3 regions of the Neorhizobium sp. T25_13 genome follow, and region 3 is predicted to be linked to each of the others. Evidence: riboswitches for the same ligand, from Rfam matches in the RefSeq annotation. Region 3 holds a riboswitch; each other region holds the start of a gene.
What was found. Region 3 has a riboswitch for thiamine pyrophosphate ahead of C5J22_RS12455 (ABC transporter permease). Riboswitches for the same ligand answer to the same signal wherever they lie in the genome.
Positions count from the first base shown of each region.

Region 1 (6,034 bases), on a different contig from region 3:
AAGATGGAAGCGCTCGGCCAGCTGACAGGTGGCGTCGCGCACGACTTCAACAACCTGCTGCAGGTGATTTCCGGCAATCTTCAGCTTCTCGCCAAGGACGTTGCCGGCAACGAGCGCGCCGGGCGCCGGGTGGAGAATGCGCTTGCCGGGGTGCAGCGTGGTTCCAAGCTCGCAAGTCAGTTGCTCGCCTTCGGCCGTCGCCAGCCGTTGGAGCCGAAGGTCGTTAATATCGGCCGGTTCCTGACCGGCATGGAAGAGCTGCTGCGCCGAACGCTCGGCGAGGATATCGAGGTCGAGACGGTCCGCTCCGGCGGCCTCTGGAATGTACTGGTCGACCCGACCCAGATCGAGAATGCGCTCCTCAACCTCGCGATCAACGCCCGCGACGCGATGGAAGGCGGCGGCAAGCTGACGATCGAGGCGGGCAACGCTTTTCTTGACGACAATTATGTGCGCCAGCATGCGGACGTGCCGGCCGGCCAATATGTCATGCTGGCGGTGACCGACACAGGCACCGGCATGACGCCGGAGGTGATGGAACAGGTGTTCGAGCCGTTCTTCTCGACGAAGCCCATCGGCAAGGGCACCGGCCTCGGCCTCTCGATGGTCTACGGTTTCGTCAAGCAATCCGGCGGCCATATCAAGATCTACAGCGAGCTTGGACAGGGCACGACCGTCAAGATCTACTTCCCGCGCATCCAGCGTAGCGAGGATCTCGTCACTGATGCCGATTTCGGTCCGGTGACAGGCGGCACCGAGACCATTCTGGTGGCGGAGGATGACGAGCAGGTGCGCGCCACCGTCGTCGAGCTGCTCGGCGATCTCGGTTACGCGGTGCTGAAGGCGAAGGACGCTGCGGGTGCGCTGAGTATCATCGAAAGCGGCGTGCCGGTCGATCTTCTGTTCACCGATGTTGTGATGCCCGGGCCGCTGAAGAGCACCGAGCTTGCCAGGCACGCGCGCGAGCGGATGCCGGATATCGCCGTGCTGTTCACCTCGGGTTATACGGAAAACTCGATCGTGCACGGCGGCAGGCTCGATCCCGGCGTCGAACTGCTCTCGAAACCCTATACCCGCGAAGCCCTGGCGCGAAAGATCCGCCATGTGCTGAACGGCCAGCAGCATCGCAACCGGGTGAGGGCGTCGTTCGCAGCCAAGCCGCCCGCCCCGCCGATCGGACAGCGGCCGGTTCTGCCGCGCTATTCCGTGCTGCTGGTCGAGGACGATTTCCTGATCCGCATGAGCACCGCCGATCTGCTGGCCGAACTGGGGCACCAGGTTTCCGAAGCCTCGACAGCGGAGGAGGCGATTACCATGATCGAGGCGCGTAGCTTTGACGTTGTGGTTACCGATCTCGGCCTGCCTGGTCTTTCCGGCGGTGAGTTTGCACAACAGGCGCGCAAGCTATCTCCCGATGTCGGTATCGTATTCGCGACCGGCAACGACCGCATTCCGGACGAAGCGGCAGTAGAAGGCGCGGTGCTTCTGAAGAAGCCCTACGGCAGCCAGGAGATCGCAATAGCCTTCGAGAAGATTGCAGTGCAGAAGGGCTGAGAACCAGTCGTCTCGCCCTTACCACCACTCGTAAAAATGCGATACCGGCCCGTGGCCGGTGCCGACGGTGAGGGTATCGGCGGCGGCGATCGCGCCGGCGAGATAGGTCTTGGCGACGGCGACCGCCTGCGCGGGCGATGCGCCCTTTGCAAGCTCGGCGGCGATTGCGCTGGACAGCGTGCAGCCGGTGCCGTGGGTGTTTCTGGTCGCGGTGCGCTTGCCCTCGAACCAGTGGACGCCGATAACGTCCGCCAATACGTCCGGGCTGTCTTCGCCTTCCAGATGACCGCCCTTCACCAGGACTGCCTTAGGCCCGATCTTCAGCAGTCGCTCGGCTTGAGCTGCCATCCCTTCGCGGGTCGTGGCGATCGTTTCGCCGAGCAGCGCTGCGGCTTCGGGGAGGTTGGGGGTGACGACGGTGGCGAGCGGCATCAGCTTGTAGGTGACGGCATCCACCGCGTCGAGCGCCAGCAGCGGCGAGCCGCCCTTGGCGATCATCACCGGATCGAGCACGATCGGCACGGTATCGCGATAGGGCCGCAGCACGTCGGCGACCGCCTCGGCGATCTCGGCATTGGCGATCATGCCAATCTTCACCGCGTCGACGCGCACGTCGAGAAAAATGGTGCGGATCTGGTTTGCGACGAAGGCGGCGGGCACCGCATGCATCCCGGTGACCCCTCGGGTATTCTGGGCGGTCAGCGCGGTCAGCGCCGCCATGCCATAGGTGCCGCGCGCCGCGAAGGTTTTCAGGTCCGCCTGGATGCCGGCGCCGCCGGAAGGGTCCGAGCCGGCGATCGACAGGACATTCTTGATGCTCATGCGCGCGCCCTTTCGATTTCCGCGGCAATTCTGCGGGCTGCGGCTTCAGGATCGGGCTGGCCGCAGATAGCGGAGACGACCGCGATGCCCTTGGCGCCGGCGGCGAGTGCAGGTCCGGCATGTTCCGCCTTGACGCCGCCGATCGCGACGGCCGGAACCGGCGCCATGGCGGCGATGCGCGCAAGCCCGTCGAAACCGATCGGCTGTTTATGGTCGGGTTTGGTGCCGGTCGCAAAGACGGGACCGATGCCGACATAGTCGACGATGGAAGGATCCACCCGCCGCGCCAGGTCCTCGGTCTCCACCGAGAGGCCAAGGATCATGCCATGGCCGGCGCGCTGCCGCGCCATCACTGCCACCATGTCGCTCTGGCCGACATGCAAGCCTTCGGCGCCGATCGCGATCGCCGCCTCCACGTCGTCGTTGATGATCAGGGGAACCCCGGTACCGGCCAGTACCGCCTTCAGCGCCCGGCCGGTTTCGATCATTTTTGCCGTGTCCGCCTGCTTGTCGCGGAGCTGGACGATGGTGACGCCGCCGGCGACCGCCAGCCTTGTCGTCTCGATCATGCCGATCTCGCGGCAGAGATCGGGATCAAGGACGAGGTAGACGGAAAGGTCGAAGGTCTTTTTCATGCTGCGGCGATCCTTGCCTTTGCATCGAGCGTCTCGCCGGTCAGCGCCGCGAGGCGGTCGAGGAAGATCGGCGAGAAGAAGCCGGGACCCGAGGCGGTGAAGGCCGCTTCCTCGCCCGCGACCGCGAACATCGCGAGCGCGGCGACCGTCGCCTCGAAGGGATCGTCCGCGGTGGCGGCAAAGGCGCCGACCAGGCAGGTGAGCGAGCAGCCGAGCGCTGTGACCCGCGGCATCAGGGCAGAACCGCCGAGGATGCGGACCGAACGCCGGCCGTCGGTGACGAAATCCACCTCGCCGGTAACAGCCACCACGCAGGCCTGCTGCCGGGCGATGGCGATGGCGGAGCTTTCGGCCGCCGCGACGCTGTCGCCGCTGTCGACGCCATGGCCGCTCGACTGGCTGCCGGCCAGAGCGATGATTTCCGACGCGTTGCCGCGGATGATCGTCGGCCTCAGTTCCATGAGTTCGGCGAGCGCCACGCGGCGATAGGCGGTGGCATAATGGGCGACGGGATCGAGCACCCATGGCTTGCCAGCTTCCGTGGCGGAGGCGGCCGCGGCCTTCATGCCGGCCAGGAAATCCGGCGACAGGGTGCCGATATTGATCGTCAGGGCCGAAGCGATGCGGGCGAATTCGCCGGCCTCTTCCTTCGTATGCACCATGGCGGGCGAGGCGCCGGCGGCAAGCATCACGTTGGCTGCGATGTTCATCGCTACAAAATTGGTGATGTTCTGGACAAGCGGATTTTTCGCGCGCATCGCCGTCAACAGCTGGCCGGGGGTTTCCGCAAGGAGCGTTGTCGTCTGCATGTCTGCCTCGTTCGGCGGGGCAGGCGCGGGGCGCAATGTTGAACGCCCGGACGACTCCCTCCGCCAGCATGATCTGGTTCAGGTTCTAAGGGTGCTTCTCAGCCCGGCTCTGCCGGACGCCCCTGTCTTCACCATGGCTTACAGCAAAGAGAATGCGCTTCGCCAGTGATTTTTTCTGATTTTGGGCCTTGCAGCTCTAGTCGCTAGAGGTTGTAGAGACGGGGCTCGGTCCAAACGGGAAAGAGATGATGAGCGCCACGACACAGGCACGATACAAGGTTGGCGGCATGGATTGCGCCAGCTGCGCGACGAAGATCGACACCGCGGTTCGCCGCATGCCGGGCGTCGCGGACGTGTCCGTTTCGGTTGCATCCGGCACGATGACTGTGAAACATGATGGGACGGGCGATCTTGGAGCGATCGAGAAGAAGGTCGTCGGGCTGGGGTATACGCTGAGGGCGCTGGGGCAGAGAGCGCCGGCCAACGTCGGAGCGAGCGGCCCCCTCATCCCGCCTCCGCTTCACTCGGCGGACCTCTCCCCGAGGGGAGAGGAGGACGGAGACGGTGCGGCAAGTCTTCTTCTCCCTAGCGGGGAGAAGGTGGCCGCGGAGCGGTCGGATGAGGGGGGCGGCGGGCACAGCCACGAACATGGGCAGAGTTGTGGCCACGACCCCCACCATCATGATGACGACCACGCTGCCTCAGACATCGAAGACCTGCACGGCCACGATCACGGGCCGATGGACGGGCCGTGGTGGAAATCGACAAAGGGGCGCTTGACCATCCTGGTCGGGTTCGTGTTGACGGCGGCTTACGGGCTCGGCCACCTCGTCCCTGCCTATGGCCTCTATATCTTCACCGCCGCGATGTTGGTCGGCCTCGTGCCGATCGCCCGTCGCGCGATCATGGCAGCACTTGCCGGCACGCCGTTTTCGATCGAGATGCTGATGACGATCGCCGCCGTCGGCGCTGTCATCATCGACGCGTCGGAAGAGGCGGCCGCAGTGGTTTTCCTTTTCCTCGTCGGGGAACTGCTGGAGGGGGTCGCGGCCGGCAAGGCGCGCCAGAGCATCCAGAGCCTGACGGCGCTCGCGCCGAAGAACGCGCTGCTCGAAGAAAACGGCCAGACCCGCGAAGTGCCGGCCGAGAGCCTTGCGGTTGGCGCGACCATCCTCGTGCGTCCCGGCGACCGCATTTCGGCGGACGGCGTCATCATCGCCGGCGAAAGCGCGATCGACGAAGCGCCGGTGACAGGCGAAAGCACGCCGGTTGCCAAGGGTATCGACGACACGGTGTTTGCCGGCACGATCAACGGTGATGCCGCCTTGCGGGTTCGCGTGACGGCAGCTGCCGAGGACAATACGATTGCCCGCGTGGTGCGGTTGGTCGAGGAGGCGCAGGAAAGCAAGGCCCCGACCGAACGCTTCATCGACCGGTTTTCCCGCTATTACACGCCGGGTGTCGTCGCCGTTGCGGCGCTGGTCGCCATCCTGCCGCCGCTCGCTGCCGGCGCGTCCTGGAGCGAGTGGGTCTACAAGGGCCTGGCGATCCTCTTGATCGGCTGCCCCTGCGCTCTGGTCATCTCGACGCCGGCGGCAATCGCCGCATCGCTGTCGTCAGGTGCCCGCCGCGGCCTCTTGATGAAGGGCGGCGCGGTGCTCGAAACGCTCGGCAAGATCACCGCCGTCGCGCTCGACAAGACCGGCACGCTGACGGCCGGCAGACCCCAGGTGACCGATGTCATCGCCTTCGGCCGCAATGCGGAAGACGTGTTGCGCTTTGCCGCTGCGCTCGAAACCGGCTCCAGCCATCCGCTCGCCGTCGCGATCCTTGCCAAGGCTGCCGATGACGAGGTCGAGATTCCGACCGCGACGGATGCCCGGGCGCTCGGCGGCAAGGGTGTCACGGCCGTGGTCGAAGGTGAGGAAGTTTTCCTCGGTTCGCCCAAGGCCGCAGCCGAGCGGGTTTCGCTGCCGATGGCGCACGGCCGGCGGATCACCGGCCTCAACGACGAAGGCAAGACCGTCTCGGTGCTGATCGTCGGCGGGGTCCTCGCCGGTGCCATCGCCATGCGCGACGAGCCGCGTCCCGACGCCAGGGCCGGCCTGACGGCGCTGACCGATGCCGGCATCCGGACCGTGATGCTGACCGGCGACAATGCCCGCACCGCGGCCGCAATCGGCAAGGACCTCGGCATCGAGGTGCGTGCCGAGC
Region 1 is NZ_PVBI01000015.1:8,539-14,572, reverse strand. Features, by position in the region: gene C5J22_RS26060 (response regulator) at 1-1,554, shown strand, start outside; gene thiD (bifunctional hydroxymethylpyrimidine kinase/phosphomethylpyrimidine kinase) at 1,573-2,376, opposite strand; gene thiE (thiamine phosphate synthase) at 2,373-3,011, opposite strand; gene thiM (hydroxyethylthiazole kinase) at 3,008-3,820, opposite strand; TPP riboswitch at 3,859-3,954, opposite strand; gene C5J22_RS26040 (heavy metal translocating P-type ATPase) at 4,069-6,034, shown strand, end outside.
Region 1: it holds a riboswitch for thiamine pyrophosphate, as region 3 does, so the genes downstream of both, thiM (hydroxyethylthiazole kinase) here and C5J22_RS12455 (ABC transporter permease) in region 3, are expected to answer to the same signal.

Region 2 (6,034 bases), on a different contig from region 3:
GAACATGCTTGCCGAGGATAGGATCAGCGTCTCGCCGAGAAACACTTCGGCGACGGTTGCAAGCCCGGCAAACCGCAGGATCGCCGGCCCAGGCGTTTCACCGGCAAGCGGACAGCGATACCAGGCATCATTGTCGATCAGCGGCTCGGGATTGCTGCGGTCGAAGCGGCCGGCAGCCTCCAGGGCGGCGGCGGCCGTGCCGGGCACCATGGCCGGGAGGAATTCCAGGTCCGGAGGAAGATCGGACGGCAGGGTGTAGGCGCCAGGCTCCGTCAACGCCAAGGACCAGCCCTCGGCAAGAAGGCTGGTCCTTGATCCGATCGGGATAAGAAGGCTCACGCGGCCTCGCGGGCGTGGCTCAGCGTCGATGCCAGGTCCCCCATCAGCAGGTCCCAGGCGTCGGCGGCCGGATCGAGCGCTGTTGCCAGCGGTTCGAACTTCTTGCGGGTCAGGGCGCGGGCAAGCTGGAACTGGGTGGATTTAGCCACTTCCGAAATCCTCAGCGCCTGCCGTTCAGGCTGGGCGAACGCCTTGTGGTTCAGCCAGGCGAGATGGCTTGCCAGCAGTTCGAAATTGGCGCCGATCTGCCGGAGCGTGTTGAACGCGTATTTGTGAAAGAAGCCGAAATCCCTCTCGGCGATCCGCTCCACCTGCGCCGGGAAGACTTTGCCGAACGCGCGGATCGGATTCTCCTCCGGCCGCCGGGGAAAATGATGCCTGAGCAGCTTCCACGCGGTTTCGCGAATTTCCCTCGCATCCGGATAGGCGGCGGGGAACTTGGCAAATTCGGTATAGGGCAGGAAGGGCAGCGCCTCCGGGCTGGCGTTCAACTGGAACAGGCCATCGAAATCTTCGCCGGAAAGGGTGAAGAAGCCGCCATTGTGGAAATAGTCGAGCTCGCGGCGTTCGAGGTCCAGCCGGTTGATCGCGACCGTCGTCTTGCCGTGTTCCTGGCGATAGGCGACGCCGCGCGTATCGGGCAGGTAAAAACTGTCGAGTTCGAGCAGCGTCAACCGGCCGCGGCGGATCTGTTCCGCAACATGCCATTCCGGCCGGTCGAAGATCGCCAGTTCGGTCACGCGGATGCCGAACAGGGTCTCCAGGTCTTCGAGCGGCACCTTGAAGAAGGTGAACTGGTCGCCCTCGAAATCCTGGGTCAGGGTGAAACCGAGCATGGCTTCCGGCGGCAGGCCCTGCGCCGAAAGCACCTCTATCCACAGATCGACGTAACAATTCGTCTCCGGCCATATGCGCTCGGCCGAATGCAGCGCATGGGTCCTGTAGTTCGCCGGATCAAGCGCCGGAAATACCGCCGTCATTGGATCAGCCCCAGAGCGCGGCGCGGACGGAGCCCGGCCACTCTTTTAAGTCCAGACCGTGGGTGTGGAAGAGCGCAAGCGCGATGCGCTCGAGGCCGAAACCGACGCAGGCCGTGTGAGCGACGCTGCCATCCTCCAGGTTGAGGCCCCATTTCAGGCCGAAACTGTCCTGATGATAGTTGAAGCTCATGCAGGCGGTCGGCTTGGCGACGGAGGTGATCGGGATCAGGAGCTCGAACTTCAGGTTCTGGTCGCGCTGGTTGTTGACCAGCATCTTGCCGGCGCGGCCGAAGAACGGGTCGTTGGCGATGTCGATCTCCACCTCGAGGCCGAGCGACTTCATCATCTCGACGCCGCGATCCATCCACAGCTGGCGGAAATCGGTGACGTGGCTTTCGGTCCCCATGCAGACATATTCGCGCATGCGGAACAGCTGCTGGCGGGCCGGATCCTTGGAGGGCTCGTGGCGGAAGCAGTAGCTCTGCAGGTCGAAGAGGGCGCCGCCGGCGGGCAGGCTGCCGCGGCGCGCAACGGTCGGATAGAGCGGATAGCAGGCCGCCGGCGTTAGCACGATGTCGGTCGCTTCCTGGCCCTTGGTCCAGTCCTCCTCGCCGACTTCCATGCATTTCAGCAGGCTCATATGGTCGAGTTCGTTGCCGCAGAACGAATGCACCGTGCCGGCGAGCTGCGGGAAGCTCTTCATATAGCCGCTGGTCTCGAAGAAGGCGCGGTTCATGCCCGGCGGGAAGCGCATCGCCTCGGCACCGTCGCTGCCGCCGACCTTGTCGATCAGCCGCTCGAAGGCGGCGATGACGTCTTCGAACTGGCCGCTGCGGCCATACAATCCGTCGACGCCCGTCTCGATCAGCAGGCCTGCATCGAACAGTCGGTCGAGAAATGAAACTTGCATATCCATGGCTTTACCTCATTCTTTTCAATGGTTTACATATGAAATGATCGGGGCGTCAGCCGAGCAGGCTGGTGTCCGGTTTCTGAACGAGCAGCATGGTCGACGTGTTGCCGAGGATGCGGTCGTTGGAAATCATCAGCTGGGCGGAATGCGCGTCGCGCAGATGCCGGCCGAGACTGTAGGGCGTGCCGTTCTTGTAGCCCATGATGCCGCAGATGATCATCGCCTGGTTGATGATGGTCAGGATGGTCTCGGAGGAAGCCAGCTTGACGTTATTCATGGCGATCGAAAACGCCATCGACGACAGCTGGTCGTGATCCGCCTTGGCATCCGCGTAGATCCTGAGGCCGGAGAGGATGCCGGCCTTGAGGAGCTGCAGCAGGTTCGAGGCTTCGGCGAGCCTCAGCGCGCCGGGCGGCTGGGTGCCGCCGGCCTTGCGGGCGGCGGCACGCACGAAGGCCTGCGCGCGCAGTACCGCGTCGGCGGCGATCCCGTACCAGACCGCGCTCCAGAGGAGATGCGAGGTGGCGAGCATCGATTGCGCCGCGATCTCGGCGAACGGCTTTGGAAAGATCTGGACGGACGGCGCCTCGCCCCTGAAGAGGAAACCGTCGGAGCAGGTGCCGCGCATGCCGAGCGTATCCCAGTCGACGGTCTTCTGCAGGGTATACTGGCCTTGCTTGAAGACGGTCATGACCTGGTCGGTCGGTGCGGCCTTCTCGTTGGAGCGCGAGGTGACCATGATCGCATCGGCGTGGGCGCCGTAGGAAATCACCGTCGCATCCTTGGTCAAGCGGCAGACGTCGCCGTCGACCTCGATCGCGCAGATGGAGTTGCGCATATTGCCGCCGATGCCGCCCTCGGTCGTCGCGGAGGCGACGAGAAGCTGGCGGCCGGCAAGCTCGCGCATGAAATCCCGATGCCATTCGCTGTCGCCACCGTGCTCCACGAGGCTCGAAACCTTGATCTGGTGCATGGCGAAAACCATGGCGCTCGCGGCGCAGGCCTGTCCCAGGATGGAGCAGACCTCGGCGATCTCGGCGATCGAAGCACCCTCGCCGCCGAACGCGGCCGGGATCTGGATGCCGATCAGGCGCTCGGCTTTCATGGCATCGACCGCCTCGCGGGGGAAGCGGCCGTCATGATCGACGCGGTCGGCAAATTCGGCCGCTACGGCTGCCACGCGGTGAGCGCGGGCGCTCAGGCTCATGTCGGCGGCAAAGGCGGGGAGGCTCATCTCAAGCGGCCTCGCGCGCTTTCAGGATATGCGAAACCGTCTGCTCGATCGCGGCTATGCTGGCGAAGGACTTGCGGTTCAAAAGGCTGTCGGGAAACTCGATGTCGAAGGCCTCTTCCAGGCCGAGCATCAGTTGTACGGATGCAAATGAGGAGAGGCCGGCCGCATAAAGATCGGCGCCGTCTTCCAACTCGGTCACCGCGACCGGAAGGCCGCCTACACGTGTGAGCAATTCGCGAATGGTCTCGTTCATCTCGACATCTCCGGATCGTTCAAATTCTGCGTTCATCGCTGGGGACGTTATTACGCAGGAAAGCATAAGATTCCGGTAATAAACGTCGTGAAGTTAGGGCTGCGGGATTCCGTAAAATCCGATCGATCGCCATCCGCATGCCCCGGCTTGACATCAACGGCCCGCGGGTTTCTGATGGCGCCATTCACCAGGGGGGTCCCGCCAAGGGGCTGAGATACTGCTGGTCGGACCGGCTTTGGCCGGCCGAGGCGCAGTGACCCGTTGAACCTGATCCAGTTCATACTGGCGTAGGGACGGTGCGGGCGCTGCGGCAGCGAGGGCGGGAAACCGTCCTTCGGATTCCGGGGTGTTTTTCCATCATTCCAACACTGGAACTGGGTCTCCAAACGTCAAACCTTGGAGCCTTGAGCCATGAATATTGCAACCACCAAGCTCACCCCGGTCGTCACCACCGGCCCGCTTCCCGCTTCCACGAAGGTCCTGAAAGCAGGAACGATCCACCCGGACATCCGCGTGCCGATGCGCCAGATCGCGTTGCATCCGACCTCCGGCGAGCCGCCGGTCACCGTCTACGATTCCTCCGGTCCCTATACCGCCGAAGGCGCCGCGATCAGCATCGATGCCGGCCTGCCTCGCCTGCGCGAAAGCTGGATTGTCGCCCGCGGCGATGTCGAAACCTATGAAGGCCGCATCGTCAGGCCGGAGGACAACGGCTTCGTGTCCGGCAGCCACCTGACGCCGGAATTCCCGGTCCGCAACCAGCCCTTCAAGGCGACGGCGGGCAGGGCCGTCACCCAGCTCGCCTATGCGCGGGCCGGCATCGTCACGCCGGAGATGGAATTCGTCGCCATCCGCGAGAACCTCGGCCGGCAGGCGGCCAGCGAGCCGCTCATCCGCGACGGCGAAAGTTTCGGCGCCCATGTGCCGGACTTCGTGACCCCCGAATTCGTTCGGCGCGAAGTCGCCGAAGGCCGGGCGATCATTCCCGCCAATATCAACCATCCCGAATCCGAACCGATGATCATCGGCCGCAACTTCCTGGTGAAGATCAATGCCAATATCGGCAATTCGGCCGTCACCTCGTCGATGGCCGAGGAAGTCGAGAAGATGGTCTGGGCGATCCGCTGGGGCGCCGATACGGTCATGGACCTGTCGACCGGCCGCAACATCCACAATATCCGCGACTGGATCATCCGCAATTCGCCGGTGCCGATCGGCACCGTGCCGCTCTACCAGGCGCTCGAAAAGGTGAACGGCATTGCCGAGGACCTGACCTGGGAGGTCTATCGCGACACGCTGATCGAACAGGCCGAACAGGGCGTCGACTATTTCACCATCCATGCCGGCGTGCGGCTCGCCTATATCCCGCTCACCGTCAACCGCGTCACCGGCATCGTTTCCCGCGGCGGCTCGATCATGGCCAAGTGGTGTCTGCACCACCACAAGGAGAGTTTCCTCTACGAACATTTCGAGGAAATCTGCGACATCGCCCGGGCCTATGACGTCTCGTTCTCGCTCGGCGATGGTCTTCGCCCGGGTTCGATCGCCGATGCCAACGATGCGGCCCAGTTCGCGGAACTGGAGACCCTCGGGGAGCTGACGAAGATCGCCTGGGCGAAGGATTGCCAGGTGATGATCGAAGGCCCCGGCCATGTGCCGATGCACAAAATCAAGGCCAACATGGACAAGCAGCTTGCGGTCTGCGGCGAAGCGCCGTTCTATACGCTCGGGCCGCTGACCACCGATATCGCGCCGGGCTACGACCACATCACGTCGGGCATCGGGGCGGCGATGATCGGCTGGTTCGGCACCGCCATGCTCTGCTACGTGACGCCGAAGGAACATCTCGGCTTGCCGGATCGCAACGACGTCAAGGTGGGCGTCATCACCTACAAGATCGCAGCACATGCGGCCGATCTCGCCAAGGGCCATCCCGCGGCGCAGGTGCGCGACGACGCGCTGTCGCGCGCCCGCTTCGAGTTCCGCTGGGAGGACCAGTTCAACCTCTCCCTCGATCCGGAAACGGCCCGCTCGATGCATGACGAGACCTTGCCGAAGGAGGCGCACAAGGTGGCGCATTTCTGCTCCATGTGCGGCCCGAAATTCTGCTCGATGCGGATATCGCATGACATCCGCGCCGAGGCGCAGAAGGAGGGACTGGAAGCCATGGCTGCCAAATATCGCGACGGCGGCGATCTTTACATGCCGGTCGAGAAGGGGTGAGCTGATCCTACACCCTTCTATGTGGAGGTCAGTTCAATTCGCCGCTGCCCTACTGCCCAGCCAATCTCCCCTCAAGAGCGAGGTGATCACAT
Region 2 is NZ_PVBI01000010.1:195,904-201,937, forward strand. Features, by position in the region: gene C5J22_RS22860 (glycoside hydrolase family 2 protein) at 1-339, opposite strand, end outside; gene C5J22_RS22865 (DUF1839 family protein) at 336-1,319, opposite strand; gene C5J22_RS22870 (amino acid--[acyl-carrier-protein] ligase) at 1,324-2,235, opposite strand; gene C5J22_RS22875 (acyl-CoA dehydrogenase family protein) at 2,285-3,466, opposite strand; gene C5J22_RS22880 (acyl carrier protein) at 3,468-3,719, opposite strand; TPP riboswitch at 3,899-4,031, shown strand; gene thiC (phosphomethylpyrimidine synthase ThiC) at 4,131-5,942, shown strand.
Region 2: it holds a riboswitch for thiamine pyrophosphate, as region 3 does, so the genes downstream of both, thiC (phosphomethylpyrimidine synthase ThiC) here and C5J22_RS12455 (ABC transporter permease) in region 3, are expected to answer to the same signal.

Region 3 (6,034 bases):
AGGACCGCATGACGGTAGCGGAAAAGCTTGGCCGGCCTCCCGCCGGTTTCGCTGGTCGCCTCGCCGGTTTCCTCGATCAGCTCCTGCTGGTCGATCAGCCGGCGGAAATTCGGCTTGTGCAGCGTCAAGCCAGCCAGTGCCTCGACGGTGCGCTGCAATTGCGACAGCGTAAAACTTTCAGGCATCAATTCGAAGACCACCGGGCGGTATTTGATCTTGGCGCGCAGCCGCGCGATCCCGGTCGCCAGGATGCGGCGGTGGTCGGCAAACATCGAACGCCCGAAACTTTTGGTCGGCGGACAACCGGCCTCGGTCACCAGCCCTGCCTCATACATCAGTTCGTAACGCTGCAGGCCGAGATCCTCGTTCCATGCGGCGCCGTCGAGGCCGAAGGCAAAATCGACACGGCGCCGGCGGTGTTCGCGGCGCGCCGTTTCCGAAGCGACCCAATCCTGCAGGCGGTCGGTGATGGCCGCCTGTATCTCCGGCCTGCCCCCGCGATGGTCTTCCCAGGGGAAATATTCGTACCAGCCGTGCCAACCGGGTTTTCCGGCACCGGGTGCGGCCTGCTCGCGGACCAGGCCGAGATAGCTGATCGAGATCGTCCGCCCCTCGGCATCCTCATGGGTCCGGTCGCGGTCGGCGAAGGTATAGAGCTGTTCGAGATAACCGAGCGGATGGCCGGTCTGGTCCCCCACCCATTCGCGAAGCCCGGCCTGCAGGCTCCTGTGCCCAAGCTCGAAAGGCCCGGATGGCAGCGCATCGCCGGAGCGAACCGTCATCACGCGCGGCTCGTCGCCGGTCACGGCGGACAGAACCGCGATCAGTTCCGCATGGGCAAGTCCGATGGTCAAGCAAACTCCGAAGTGCGTAACGTGAAAAGCCTGTCTGGCATGAAAATCACGTTACGCGAACCCCGGCGTTCAAATCAAACAATATCAGCAGCTTGGCTTACTTGATTTCGACCGCGAGATCCCCGATCGGCGGCACGGTCTTGATCAGTCCCATTTCCTGCATGAAGGCGGCGAAGCGCTGATAGCGGCCTTGGTCGAGTGCGGCCGGACGCTTGGCAAAGCGCGGCAGCGTGTCGAAGAACGCGGTGCGGTTCAGTTCGTCATCGAGGTTGGGATAGGCCTTGACGAAAAGCTGCCAAGCCTCCTGCGGATGGTTGGTGATGTAGATCGAAGCCTGCTCGACGGCATGCAGGAAACGCGGCAGCCGGTTATCGGCGGCAGAATCGCGGCGGGTGACGAAGATCAGCTCGTCATAGGCCGGAACGCCGTGCTCTTCCGGGAAGAAGGCGCGACCCGGATGGCCCTCGATCTTCATCTGGGTCAGCTCGAAATTGCGGAAACCGCCGAGCGTCGCATCCACCTTGCCGCCGATCAGCGACGGTGACAGCGAAAAATTGACGTTGATCAGTTCCACATCGCCGTTCGAAAGCCCTTCGGAGGCCAGCATGCGCTTCAGCATCGCATCCTCGAAACCGGTGACGGAAAAGCCGACCTTCTTGCCCTTCAGGTCCTTGAGGCTCTTGATCGGACCGTCCGCCAGCACCGTGACGGTGTTCAAGGGCGTCTCGACCAGCGTGCCGAACCGCACCAGCGGCAGCCCTGCCTCATGGTCGAGATAGAGATTGGGCTGGTAGTGGATGCCGATATCCGCCTGGCCGGCCGAAACCAGCCGCGGCACCGCGGAGGCGTCTGACGGCGGGATGAGCTCGACGTCGAGATTGGCATCGGCAAACAGCCCGCGCTGCTTGGCGATGGCCATCGGCGCGTGGTCCGGATTGACGAACCATTCGAGCAGCACGCTGAGCTTGTCGGCGGCCTGCGCAGAAACGGGCGCAGCCAGACTGGCCAGCGCAATGAAGGACGCGGTGAGGATACGGATCATGATCGGACGGAACTCCCTGATGCGGATGAAGATGAAGGGTCGGCTTCGCTGGCCCACGGGGCGAGCCCGGCGGTCAGCCGGTCGATAAGAAGCCGTAGAATGAGGGTAAGGATTGCCAATATGGTCATCGCCGCGAACACCGTGTCGGTCTGCATGCGGGCATTGGCCTGGATCATCACGAAGCCGAGCCCGCCGGACGCGCCGACCCATTCCCCGACGACCGCACCAAGCGGCGCAAGCGGGGCAGCGACCCGAAGACCGGAGACGAGGCTCGGGATCGCCAGCGGCACGCGCATCGACACCAGCGTCTGCCAGTGGTTCGCGCCCTCCAGCGAGACGGCGTCGAGGATTTCCTGGTCGGTGCGACGAAGACCATCGGCAAAGGCCGACGCGACCGGAAAGAAGATGATGATCGTCGTCATCGCCACTTTCGAGGCCAGCCCGAAACCCAGCCAGAGAACCAGGATCGGCGCCAGCACGAAGACGGGAAAGGCCTGCAGGATCAGCACCATCGGCCAGACGAGACGACCAAGCCGCGGCAACGCGGCGACGCCGAAGGCCGTGGCGATGCCGAGGCCTGCGCCGATCGCCAAACCGAACACGATTTCCGTCAGCGTCACGAGGCCGTTCTGCAGCAGGAAACCCGGCTGCCGCCCGAAGGCGGAAGCAACGGCAATCGGAGACGGCAGAATGTAACGGGGCGGAGCAAACAGCCAGACGCCCGCTTGCCAGAGGGCGACAAGCAGGACGAGGCCGATGACCGCATGGGACGCGCGCATGATGCTACGCGCCGAACCTGCACGCCGGGACCGGATATCCTCGCGGAACCACGGGAAGAATGGATGTCATCGGTCGATCTCCAGATCAGTCAATCACGGAGATCCAGGTGAAGCGGAGAAGAGAAAGTATCGTCGAATGACGCTTATTTCCGTTCCTACGCCGGCATGACCCGGATCAGGTTCAAGGGTCCGGCTCACCGCCATCTCAGCATCGTCAAGATGCCCCCCTCGGAATAAGACGATAACTGTCGGTTTTCAGTATGCCTGTCAAGCGGACCGGCCTACCCGCCCGCAATCCTCTCCAGTTTACCGCGCGTAGAGACGGTCGAGGCGGACCACCCTGCCCAGCAAAGCCAGCGCGATGACCGTGAAGAGGATCAGGACGGCCGAGATGGCATGCGCGGTCGGCTCCAGGCTGAAGGTCGATTCCGCGTAGATGCGGACCGGCAGAGTCGTCAGGCGGGCGGTGGTGAGAAAGCTCGTCACCGTCACCTCGCCGAAGCTCAGCAGGAAGCCGACGATACCGGCCGCAAACAGTCCCGGCGCCAGACCCGGCATGATGATCAGGAAAAACCGCCGCACCGGGCTTGCCCCGAGGCTCGCCGCCGCCTCCTCCTGCGCCCGGTCGAGCCCCATGACCGAGGTGGTCAGAAGCGTGATCGCAAACGGCAGGATGACGATCACATGGATCGCCACGAGGCCGAGGAAGGGCGGAATGATCAGGTAGATCTGCAAGAGCCGCAGCATTCCGACCCCGATCGCCACGTGGGGCAGCGACATCGGCAGCAGCCAGAAAGCCAGGAGCGCGGAGCGACCCTTGAACGGATAACGGGCGAGCGCGAAGGCCGCCGGCAGCGAAAGCGAAAGCGCCACCAGCATCGAGGTGACGGCAAGCCGCACCGACACCCAGAAGGCATCCGCATAGGTTCCGGCAAAAAACACCGCCTCGTACCATTTGAGGGTGAAACCGCGGAAGCCGGAAGCGGTCGCCTGCGGCACGTCGTTGAAACTCTGGATGCAGACCAGCACCAGCGGCAGCAGCAGGAGCAGCAGCGAGATGGCGAGCAGCAGTTTTGAAACGATCGGCCCGAGGATGTTGATGATCGGCACCAGCCAGCGGGGAATGCTCCAGGGATTGCTGGGCTTGCCCTTCAGCCACGGCATCAGGCGGTTGAGCGAGTAGGCGCAGAGCGCCGCAAACGCGAGACCGGTGACGGTCATGATGATCGCAAGTGCCGCGGCAAGCGGCGCATTGAGGTTCTTGATCGCCTCCTGCAGCACCAGCATGCCGGTGGTCCAGACCTTTTTGCCGCCAAGCAGGGAGGCGGAAACGTAAGCCGTGGTCGCCATCAGGAAAACGATCACAGTGCCGGAGCGCAGGCCGGGCAGCGAAAGCGGCAGGTCGACGGTGAGGAACCGGACCGCAGGAGAGGCGCCGAGGCTCTGGGCCGCTTCATGCACGCGCGGCGAGGTGTTCTGCAGATTGTCGTAGAGCGCCAGCACCATGAAGGGCAGGAAGACCTGCGCCAGCGCGACCGCGACCGCGCCGTGCGTGAACAGCATGTACCGGGCCGGCGGGATGCCGATCAGCCCGGTGACCGAATTGATCAGCCCTTCCGGTGCCAGCAGCAGAATGATGCCGAGCGAACGCACCACGACATTGGTCAGCAGCGGAATGAGGATGACGGCGAACGCGGCTGCGCGGTATTTCACCGGCATCCGTGCCAGAAAGTGGGCGAGCGGGTAACCGAGAAGCGCGGTGATCACGGTCACGCCGAGGCCGAGCAGGATGGTTTCGGAGACGACGCCGAAATAGAAGCCGTCCGAGACGATATCCCGGAACTGCGCGATCGACGGCGTTATGAACAGCGGGCCGAAAGGATCGGGATACTCGTGCAGGGAGAGCACGAGTACCACGAACATCGGCGCCGCGAAGGACAGAAGCAGCCAAAGGGTGACCGGCGCTGCAAGCGCCGGCCCGATCCAACGGTTCATCCCGCGATCTCCCGATCGTATTTCGCCTGCCACTTGGCGCGGCTGGCATTGATCACGTCCCAATCGAAATCAACAAGCTTGGCGACATCAGCATCGCCGAGCACAAGCTTCGACTTGATGTCGTCTGGGACCGTGATGTTGCTGACAGTCGGCGAATAGTAGATCTGGCGCGCGTAGGCGAGCATGCAGGGTTCGGAGAGGTGCAGGTTGATCCATTCCTCGGCGAGCTTCTGGTTCTTGGTGCCTTCGGTGATGCAGGCGACGTTCATCGAAAGCGCCTGCCCCTCGACCGGCTTGGCGATCGCTATATTGGGATTGCGCGTTTCGACATAGGACTGCGTGAAGCTGCCGAACTCGACCGAAAGATCGGCGAGCTTCTGGTCGAACATTTCGAAGAGCTGGGCCTGGCTGCCCTGGATCGCTGCGAACGGCTTCAGCTCCTTGACCTTTTCGAAGGCGATGTCGGCGTTCTTCTCGTCTCCACCCCAGACGCGGGCGGCCATCATCAGCGCGGAAATGCCTTCGGCACCCAGACCATCCGGCCAGGCGATACGGCCCTTCCATTCCGGGTTCCACATGTCCTTCCACGAGGTGATCGGCTTCGACGCCTTGGTTTTGTCATAGACGATCGTGCAGGGGTTGAAAGCGACGCCGTAACCGCCCTTTCGCGCACTCGGATAGAGCGCCTCGAAGTTCTTGACGGCCGGCGTCGGCGCCTGGGTCACGCCGTCCTTCACGGCCTGGCGGCTTTCGAAGATATTGAGGTAGAGGACGTCGAAGCTCGGGCGGCCGCGCTCGGCATAGGCGCGGGCACGGCGGTCGCCGGTACCGCCGAGAACATAGCTGATCTTGCAGCCGTATTTCTCGACGAGCGGCTTCTCGACATGTTCCCTGACGATCTTTTCCTGCGCGCCGCCCCAGATGCCGACGACGAGTTCGTCGCCCTTCTTGGGCTCCTGCGCGGAGGCAGGACGGATAATGTGGAACGGTGCGGCGAGACCGGCACCGGCGATGAGCTTGTTGAATGTACGACGCGAGACGTTCATGTCTTGGTTCCCCTTTTTCGGTCAGATGAATGTGGCGCCACCCGGCTGGGTCTGGATGCTGCACGGCGTCCCGAGGGGCGGAGGCGGCATATCCGAAGGCACGATCAGGCGGATCGTGCCGCATGCGGATTGGATATCGGCTTCGTAGGTGTCGCCGAGGAAGGCTGCATTGACGAGCGTGCCGGAGACATTGAGCGGCCCTGGCCCGTCCGAGAGCCTGAGCCGCGACGCACGCAGAACGAGGCGGGTGGCGCCGGAAGGCGCCCCCTCGCAGGTGAGCCCCGGCGCAACGAACAGGCCGTTCTCGGTCCTCCCCTC
Region 3 is NZ_PVBI01000004.1:486,366-492,399, forward strand. Features, by position in the region: gene C5J22_RS12445 (hypothetical protein) at 1-854, opposite strand, end outside; gene C5J22_RS12450 (ABC transporter substrate-binding protein) at 952-1,896, opposite strand; gene C5J22_RS12455 (ABC transporter permease) at 1,893-2,675, opposite strand; TPP riboswitch at 2,811-2,914, opposite strand; gene C5J22_RS12460 (ABC transporter permease subunit) at 2,982-4,670, opposite strand; gene C5J22_RS12465 (PotD/PotF family extracellular solute-binding protein) at 4,667-5,716, opposite strand; gene C5J22_RS12470 (ABC transporter ATP-binding protein) at 5,738-6,034, opposite strand, start outside.